DNA from 2 places in the Nocardioides sp. P4_G4 genome. Region 1 is predicted to be linked to the other one. Evidence: predicted binding sites of a transcription regulator. Region 1 holds the regulator's gene; the other holds the start of a gene.
What was found. The regulator HrcA, encoded in region 1, represses chaperone genes, less so after heat shock. The targets are predictions, from matches to a motif close to TTGGCACTCGNNNNNNNCGAGTGCCAA.
Positions count from the first base shown of each region.

Region 2: the regulator HrcA is predicted to act here: its motif matches at 3,320-3,346, upstream of groL (chaperonin GroEL).

Region 1 covers NZ_JBFUKA010000048.1:32-3,226, forward strand. Annotated here, with positions in the region: gene AC1DQF_RS12450 (hypothetical protein) at 1-342, opposite strand, end outside; gene AC1DQF_RS12455 (MBL fold metallo-hydrolase) at 394-1,254, opposite strand; gene hrcA (heat-inducible transcriptional repressor HrcA) at 1,357-2,385, shown strand; gene dnaJ (molecular chaperone DnaJ) at 2,382-3,195, shown strand, end outside.
Region 2 covers NZ_JBFUKA010000005.1:38,783-44,252, forward strand. Annotated here, with positions in the region: gene AC1DQF_RS02175 (rhodanese-like domain-containing protein) at 1-311, opposite strand, end outside; gene AC1DQF_RS02180 (LysE/ArgO family amino acid transporter) at 474-1,082, shown strand; gene AC1DQF_RS02185 (hypothetical protein) at 1,112-1,966, shown strand; gene AC1DQF_RS02190 (ATP-grasp domain-containing protein) at 1,963-2,823, shown strand; gene AC1DQF_RS02195 (OsmC family protein) at 2,829-3,293, shown strand; gene groL (chaperonin GroEL) at 3,510-5,147, shown strand; gene AC1DQF_RS02205 (RidA family protein) at 5,288-5,470, shown strand, end outside.

The DNA of each region.
Region 1 (3,195 bases):
ACCCTGGGCACCGTCGCCGCTGACGGACTCTGGGTCGGTCTCGTCGTCCCCGCTGCCGGACGTCTCGGTGCTGGGGGTCTCGCCCGAGGACTCGTAGGTGCCGGTCGTGTCGTCCTGCGTGTCGTCCATGCCGAGCTCGTCCGCGTCCTTGGTCGCCTCGTCGTCGGGGTCGAGGGGCTCCGCGAGCGGGTTGTCCTCGCCCGGCTGGAGGTCCTCGGGGAGCTGGTCGTCGGAGACACCCGCGAGCTGCTGCTCGTCGGGGGACTTGCTGCCGCCCTCGTGGTCGGCATCGGCCTCGCTGGTGGTCGCGCTGGCCTGGGGGAGATCGCTGGATTCGGTCATGCGTCGTTCCTACGCCAGGTCCGGGTCGCCCGTACACCCCCCTACAGAGGTTCAGATGAGCGGAAGGCGCTTCTGGCTCCGGGGCAGGTGCTCGTAGCCGAGCCGCACCGCCGAGGTGAGCAGCTTCTCGTCCCACGGCCACTCGCCCTCATCGAGGGCGCGGCCGACGGGGATGCCCCGGCCGGCGAGGTCGCGGATCGTCTCGGCGATGATGCCGAGCTCGGTGCGCTGCTCCTGCACGTAGTCCTTGTCCACGACGCGCCCGTGCCCGGGGACCACCACGGTGTCGTCCGTCGTCAGCCCCAGCACCAGGTCGAGGGTGAGCGGCCACTCCAGCGGGAACGAGTCGTCGCCGATGAAGGGCTTGTCGGACTCCTCGACGAGGTCGCCGGCGACCATCACGTCGGCGTCCGGCACGCGCACCACCAGGTCGCCGGCCGTGTGGCCGCGTCCCGGGTGGATCAGCTCGACCGCCCGGTCGCCGAGGTCGAGGACGATGGCCGAGGAGAAGGCGCGGGTGGCGGGTCGCAGCGCCGTGGCGAGGATCTCCTCCTCCCGGGGCCGCCCGCGGAACTGTCCGGGATCGGGCCGCGCTCCGGCCCGCTCCATCTGCTCGACCGCGAACTCGGTGGCGTGGATCGGCACCTCGCCGACGTCGGACACCATCACGTCGTTGCCGAACCAGTGGTCCCAGTGGTCGTGGGTGTTGACGAGTGCCGTCACCGGACCGGCGCCGAGACGCCGTACGACGTCGGAGACCTCGCGCGCGGCGCGTGCCGAGCCGTGCGTGTCGATCATGACGAGACCGTCGGAGCCACCCACCAGGGTGATGTTGACGTGCATCCACTCGTGGTGCGCCACCCACACGCGTGGGGCGATCTCGACGATCGACGTCTCGCTGGTGTCAGTCATGGGAGCGACCCTAGTAGGCTTGGCACTCATGCTCAGCGAGTGCCAGACACGGTGCTCGTAGGACCCGAGGGCAGGTGGCCCGGACGAGGAGAGGAGGACGCGATGGTCGAGGACCGCAGGCTCGCCGTCCTCCGCGCGATCGTGGAGGACTACGTCGCGACCGAGGAGCCCGTGGGCTCCAAGGCCCTGGTCGAGCGTCACAGCCTGGGCGTCTCGCCGGCGACGGTGCGCAACGACATGGCCGCCCTGGAGGACGAGGGCTTCATCCACCAGCCGCACACCAGTGCCGGGCGCGTGCCGACGGACAAGGGCTACCGGCTCTTCGTCGACCGGCTGACCGGCGTCAAGCCCATGAGCGCGGCCGAGCGGAGGGCGATCACCACCCTGCTCGACGGTGCGGTCGACCTCGACGACGTCGTACGCCGCTCGGTGCGGCTGCTGAGCCAGCTCACCCGCCAGGTCGCGATCGTGCAGTACCCCACCCTCTCGCGCAGCACGGTGCGTCACGTCGAGCTCGTCTCGCTGACACCGACCCGGGTGATGGTGATCCTCATCCTCAGCACCGGGCGGGTCGAGCAGCGGCTCGTCGAGCTCGGTGCCGGGCTCACCGACGAGCAGCTCGCCGACGTGCGCACCCGGGTCAACCGGGCGGCGGCGGGGGAGCGGATCGCCGATGCTGCGGCCGCCCTCGGACGTCTTCCCGACGAGGTCGCTCCCGACACGGCCGCCCTCACCCGTGACGTCGTCACGGCCCTGGCCGAGGCGATGTCCGACCACCGCAGCGACGAGCGGGTGGCGGTCGGCGGAGCGGCCAACCTGGCGCGCTTCGGCGACAACTTCGACACCGCCGTCCGGCCGTTGCTCGAGGCGCTCGAGGAGCACGTGGTGCTGCTCAAGCTCCTCGGTGAGGCCACCTCCGGCGACTCGGTGACGGTGCGCATCGGCCACGAGGGGCCCTACACGCAACTCTCCTCGACCAGTGTCGTGGCCACCGGCTACGGCCCCGCAGACCAGGCCTTCGCCACGCTCGGCGTGGTGGGCCCCACCCGCATGGACTACCCCGGATCCATGGCTGCCGTGCGCGCCGTCGCACGGTACGTCTCCCGGATCCTCGACGAAGGACACCAGTGACCCAGGACCTCTACGAGCTGCTCGGCGTCTCCCGTGACGCGGACGCGGCTGCCATCAAGAAGGCCTACCGGGGCCTCGCCCGCCAGCTCCACCCGGACGTCAACCCGGACCCGGCGACGCAGGAGAAGTTCAAGGAGGTGTCCCGCGCCTACGAGGTCCTCTCCGACCCGCAGAAGCGGTCGGCGTACGACCGCGGCGGCGACCCCTTCGGTGGCGGCGCGTCGGGATTCGGCCAGGGCCAGGGCTTCTCGTTCACCGACATCATGGACGCGTTCTTCGGGGGCGGCGCCCCCGGTGCCGGCGGCGGTGGCCAGGGTCGTGGTCCGCGTCAGCGGATGCGCCGCGGGCAGGACGCCCTGATCCGCCTCGACGTCGAGCTCGCGGAGGCGGCCTTCGGCACGACCAAGGACCTGAAGGTCGACACCGCGGTCGTCTGCTCGACCTGCCACGGCGACGGCGCCTCGCCCGGCACCAAGCCCGTCACCTGCGAGACCTGCCGCGGCGCCGGTGAGGTCGCCCAGGTGCAGCGCTCGTTCCTGGGCGAGATCCGCACCCTGCGCCCGTGCGCGGCCTGCCGCGGCTTCGGCCAGATCATCCCCGACCCCTGCCGCGAGTGCTCGGGCGACGGTCGCGTGCGGTCGCGCCGCAGCCTCACGGTCAAGATCCCGGCCGGGGTCGACCACGGCACCCGCGTGCAGCTCAGCGACCAGGGCGAGGTCGGTCCCGGCGGCGGCCCTMCCGGAGACCTCTACGTCGAGATCCACGTCGACGCGCACCCGACCTTCACGCGCCACGGCAACGACCTGCACT
Region 2 (5,470 bases), on a different contig from region 1:
ACCTGGACCACCAGGTCGCCGACCCCGAGGATGTCGCCGCCGCGCACCCCGGTGCGGTCGACGTGCACGCGCTCGTCGGCCGAGAGCCAGTACTCCGCGCCGTGGCGCCGGGCCAGGCCCGGACCGCCCGAGACGTAGTCGTTGTGCACGTGGGTGTCGGCGACGGCAGTGATGCGGACGCCGGCCTCCTCCGCGGCCAGCTCGAGCGGGCGGACGTCCCGCGGCGGGTCCACGACCAGGGCGTGGCGCCCGTCGTGGACCAGGTGTGCGTGGTTCCCGAGCTCCGGGACCTCGACGACGACGACCTCCATGGTGCTGCCCCCTGTACTTCCGAAGATGCGCGTGCTTCCTCTGCTGCGCTGATTCCCACCGTGGTGCGTGATTCCCACCGCGGTGCGTGCTTCGCATGCTACCTAAAGTTTATCAACACACTTATATTAAATGGGCGTGGGCTGGACCTCTAGCCTCGGCCCGTGCTCACCACCGCCCTCGCCGGCCTGCTCGCCGGGCTGTCCCTCATCGTCGCCATCGGCGCGCAGAACGCGTTCGTGCTGCGGCAGGGGATCCGCCGCGAGCACGTGGGGGCGGTCGCGCTCCTGTGCTCCGTCGCCGACGCGGTGCTGATCGTCGCGGGGGTGACCGGCATCGGCAGGCTCGTGGAGCGGTCGCCGGTGGTGCTCGACGTGGTGCGGTGGGCCGGGGCGGCGTTCCTCCTCGCCTACGCCGTGCTCGCGCTGCGGCGGGCCGTGCGCCCCGGCGAGCTGCACGCGGCGACAGGCGGCGCGCGGGTCGGGCTCCGACCGGTGCTGACCACCGCAGCGGCACTGACCTTCCTCAACCCGCACGTCTATCTCGACACCGTGCTGCTGCTCGGCTCCCTCGCCAACCAGCACGGCGACGACGGCCGCTGGGCCTTCGCCCTGGGGGCCGTCCTCGGCAGCTTCCTGTGGTTCTTCGGCCTGGCGTACGGCGCGCGCCGGCTCGCTCCGCTCTTCGCCCGGCCCGCTGCGTGGCGGGTGCTCGACGGCCTGATCGCCCTGGTGATGACGGCGATCGCGCTCTCGCTCCTGCTGGGCGGCTGAGCGGGGGAGCGGGTCGTTAGGGTTCCGTCGTGGTCTCCCTCTCCCCGCGCCAGGTCGTCTCCGCCGTGCGCCGCCGCGTGGGCGGTGGTGCCGCCGGGCCCGTCGTGCCCCCCGCCGAGCCGACGCCCCAGCAGCGCCGCCGTGAGCGGCGGCAGCGGCTGCGGGCGATGAGCCTGACCGAGCTCGCCGAGGAGTTCGGCACCGACAAGTGGGGCGTGCACCGCTACACCCCGCACTACGAGCGGCACCTCGAGCACCTGCGTCGCCGCGAGTTCACGCTGCTGGAGATCGGCGTGGGCGGCTACACCCGGCGCAAGCGCAGCGGTGCCTCGCTGAAGATGTGGCGCTGGTTCTTCCCCCGGGCCACGATCGTGGGCCTGGACATCGAGGACAAGTCGTTCATCGACCAGGGCCCGATCGTGACCTACCGGGGCGACCAGACGGACCCCGACGTCTTCCGGCGGATCTTCGCCGAGCGGGGGGTGCCGCTGGTGGTGGTCGACGACGGCAGCCACGTGCCGGCCCACGTGCGGGAGACCTTCGCGATCGTCTTCCCGTTGCTCCCGGACGGGGCGATCTACTGCATCGAGGACACCCAGACGTCGTACTGGCCGGCGTGGGGTGGTCAGCTCGACCCGCGCGCGTCTGGCACGTCGATGGACATGGTGAAGGACCTCGTGGACGGCCTCAACCACGAGGAGCTCCTCGTGGAGGGCTACGAGCCGAGCTACACCGACACGCACGTGCGGGCCGTGCACTGCTACCACAACCTCGTCGTCATCGAGAAGGGTGACAACCGCGAGGGGACCAACCGCGACACCAGCTCGGGGCACTTCCACGGCACCTCGCCGGACCCCGCGGCCGACCCGAAGGAGACCCGATGACCATGCTGCTCGCCACCAGCTCCGACTGGCCGGCCGGTGAGCCGGGCGGACCTGCCCTCGAGTCGGCCCTCGCCGAGCGGGGTGTCGAGGCCCGCTGGGCGGTCTGGGACGACGCGGACGTCGACTGGGCCGGCGCCGACCTCGTCGCCGTGCGGTCGACGTGGGACTACATCGACCGGCCCGGGGAGTTCCTCGACTGGGCGCGCTCGCTGGAGCAGTCCCGGCTGCTCAACGGTGCCGACGTCTTCGGCTGGAACGTCGACAAGGCCTACCTGACCCGGCTCTCCGGGGTCCCGGTGGTGCCCACCGTCACCGCCGACGACCGGGACGCCCTCGCGGACGCCGTACGCCGCTTCGGCCGCACCGTCGTCAAGCCGCGGGTGGGTGCCGGCGGGGCCGGCGTCCTCGTGGTCGACGACCCGGACGACGAGCGGCTCGGCCGCGACTTCGTCGACCATCCCGAGCTGCCGATGGCCCGCGGCCCCTGGATCGCCCAGCCGCTCGTCGAGTCCGTGCGCACGGTGGGGGAGACCTCGGTCTTCGTCCTCGACGGCGTGGCCGTCTCCCAGGTCGACAAGGTGCCGGGCGGCGACGAGATCCGGGTCCACGAGCACTTCGGCGGGGAGTCCGCCCCGGTGGCGCTGCGGCCCGAGCTGGCGGAGCTCGCCACCGCCGCGATGCTGGCGGCCGCCGACTTCACCGGCCGGCCGCTCGACTACGGACGCGTCGACCTGCTCCACCACGAGGGGCAGTGGTGCGTGAGTGAGCTCGAGGTCACCGAGCCCGGGCTCTACCTCGACGTGCTGCCCGCCAACGCTGCCCCCTTTGCCGACCTCGTCGTCGCCCGGCTGGGCTGAGCCGCATGGACCACACCTACGCGCTGGACCTGGAGTGGAGGGGCAATCGCGGCAGCGGCACCAGCGGCTACCGCGACTACGCCCGCGACGTCGTGCTGCGGGCGTCCGGCAAGCCTGAGCTCGAGGGGTCGGCGGACCCGACCTTCCGTGGCGACGCCGCCCGGTGGAACCCCGAGGAGCTGCTCGTCGCCGCGCTCGCGCAGTGCCACCTGCTGTCCTACCTCCACATGGCGGTCACCCACGGCGTCGTCGTCACGGCGTACGCCGACTCACCCGTCGGCACCATGGCGCAGCACGGGATCGGTGGCCACTTCACCCGCGTCCTGCTGCGGCCGGTGGTGACAGTGGCCGACTCCTCGCAGGTCGAGACCGCCCTGCGCATCCACCGGGAGGCGGGCGAGGCCTGCTTCATCGCGTCCTCGGTGAACTTCCCCGTGGAGCACGAGCCGACCGTCCGCGTCGGCCCCTGAGGCGGGTCCACCGTCGCACGAGATCGTTTGCACTCGACGGGGCCGAGTGCTAAACATGACGCTGGCACTCTCATCAGGAGAGTGACAACTCGGCATCGGTGACGCTGAGGTCCGTGCGTCGACGGGAATGGTCCGTCGAGCCGTGCGGGTCGTCCGTCGCGGGCAGCCCACCGACGCCACACACCACAGACTCATTCCGAAGGAAATCGCTGAGTTATGGCCAAGCTGATTGCTTTCAACGAGGAAGCCCGCCGCGGCCTCGAGCGGGGTATGAACACCCTCGCCGACGCGGTCAAGGTGACCCTGGGCCCCAAGGGCCGCAACGTCGTGCTGGAGAAGAAGTGGGGCGCCCCCACGATCACCAACGACGGTGTCTCGATCGCCAAGGAGATCGAGCTCGAGGACCCCTACGAGAAGATCGGCGCCGAGCTGGTCAAGGAGGTCGCCAAGAAGACCGACGACGTCGCCGGTGACGGCACGACGACGGCCACCGTCCTGGCCCAGGCCATGGTCCGCGAGGGCCTGCGCAACGTCGCGGCCGGCGCCAACCCGATGGGCCTCAAGCGCGGCATCGAGGCTGCGGTGACCGCGGTCTCCGAGCAGCTGCTCTCCATGGCCAAGGAGGTCGAGACCCGCGAGCAGATCGCGGCCACGGCCACCATCTCCGCCGGTGGCGACACCACCGTCGGTGACGCCATCGCCGAGGCGATGGACAAGGTCGGCAAGGAAGGCGTCATCACCGTCGAGGAGTCGAACACCTTCGGCATCGACCTCGAGCTGACCGAGGGCATGCGCTTCGACAAGGGCTACATCTCGGCCTACTTCGCCACCGACCTCGAGCGCATGGAGGCGGTGCTGGAGGACCCCTACATCCTCATCGCCAACTCCAAGGTCTCCACGGTCAAGGACCTCCTCCCGCTGCTGGAGAAGGTCATGCAGTCCGGCAAGCCGCTGCTGATCATCGCCGAGGACGTCGACGGCGAGGCGCTGTCGACCCTGGTCGTCAACAAGATCAAGGGCACCTTCAAGTCCGTGGCCGTCAAGGCCCCCGGCTTCGGTGACCGCCGCAAGGCCATGCTCCAGGACATCGCCATCCTCACCGGTGGCCAGGTCATCTCCGAGGAGGTCGGCCTCAAGCTCGAGTCGGCCGGCATCGAGCTCCTCGGCCAGGCCCGCAAGGTCGTCATCACCAAGGACGAGACCACCATCGTCGAGGGCGCCGGCGACCAGGGCCAGATCGAGGGACGGGTCAACCAGATCCGCGCCGAGATCGAGAAGTCGGACTCCGACTACGACCGCGAGAAGCTGCAGGAGCGCCTGGCCAAGCTGGCCGGCGGTGTCGCGGTGATCAAGGTCGGCGCGGCCACCGAGGTCGAGCTCAAGGAGCGCAAGCACCGCATCGAGGACGCTGTCCGCAACGCCAAGGCTGCGGTCGAGGAGGGCATCGTCGCCGGCGGCGGCGTCGCGCTCGTCCAGGCCGGCACCGAGGCCTTCGGCAAGCTCGACCTGTCGGGTGACGAGGCCACCGGCGCCAACATCGTCAAGGTCGCCATCGAGGCCCCGCTCAAGCAGATCGCGATCAACGCCGGTCTCGAGGGTGGCGTCGTCTCGGAGAAGGTGCGCAACCTGACCCCGGGCCACGGCCTCAACGCGGCCACCGGCGACTACGTCGACATGATCGCCGAGGGCATCATCGACCCCGCCAAGGTGACCCGCTCGGCCCTGCAGAACGCCGCCTCCATCGCGGCGCTGTTCCTCACCACCGAGGCCGTCGTGGCCGACAAGCCCGAGAAGGCTCCCGCCATGGGCGGCGGCGGTGGCGACATGGGTGGCATGGGCGGCATGGACTTCTGATCTGACGATCGGACCCACCGCTCCACCCAGCTCCACCAGCTCCACCAGCTCCACCAGCGTCACCAGCAAGGCCCTCACCTCCGGGTGGGGGCCTTGTTCCGTCTCCGCCGCACGGGCCAGGAGGGTGGCAGAGTGCCGCCATGAGCCCCGTCGAGCTGCTCCGGTCCCCGACCCTCGCCGACTCCGCGCCGTACGCCTACGCCTCCCGCGTGGGCGAGCTGGTGTTCACCGCCGGGGCCTGTCCGCTGGACGAGGCGGGCGAGGTCGTGGCCCCCGGCGACGTGGCGGCGCAGGCCACGCGGGTGATGGCGAACCTCGTCACC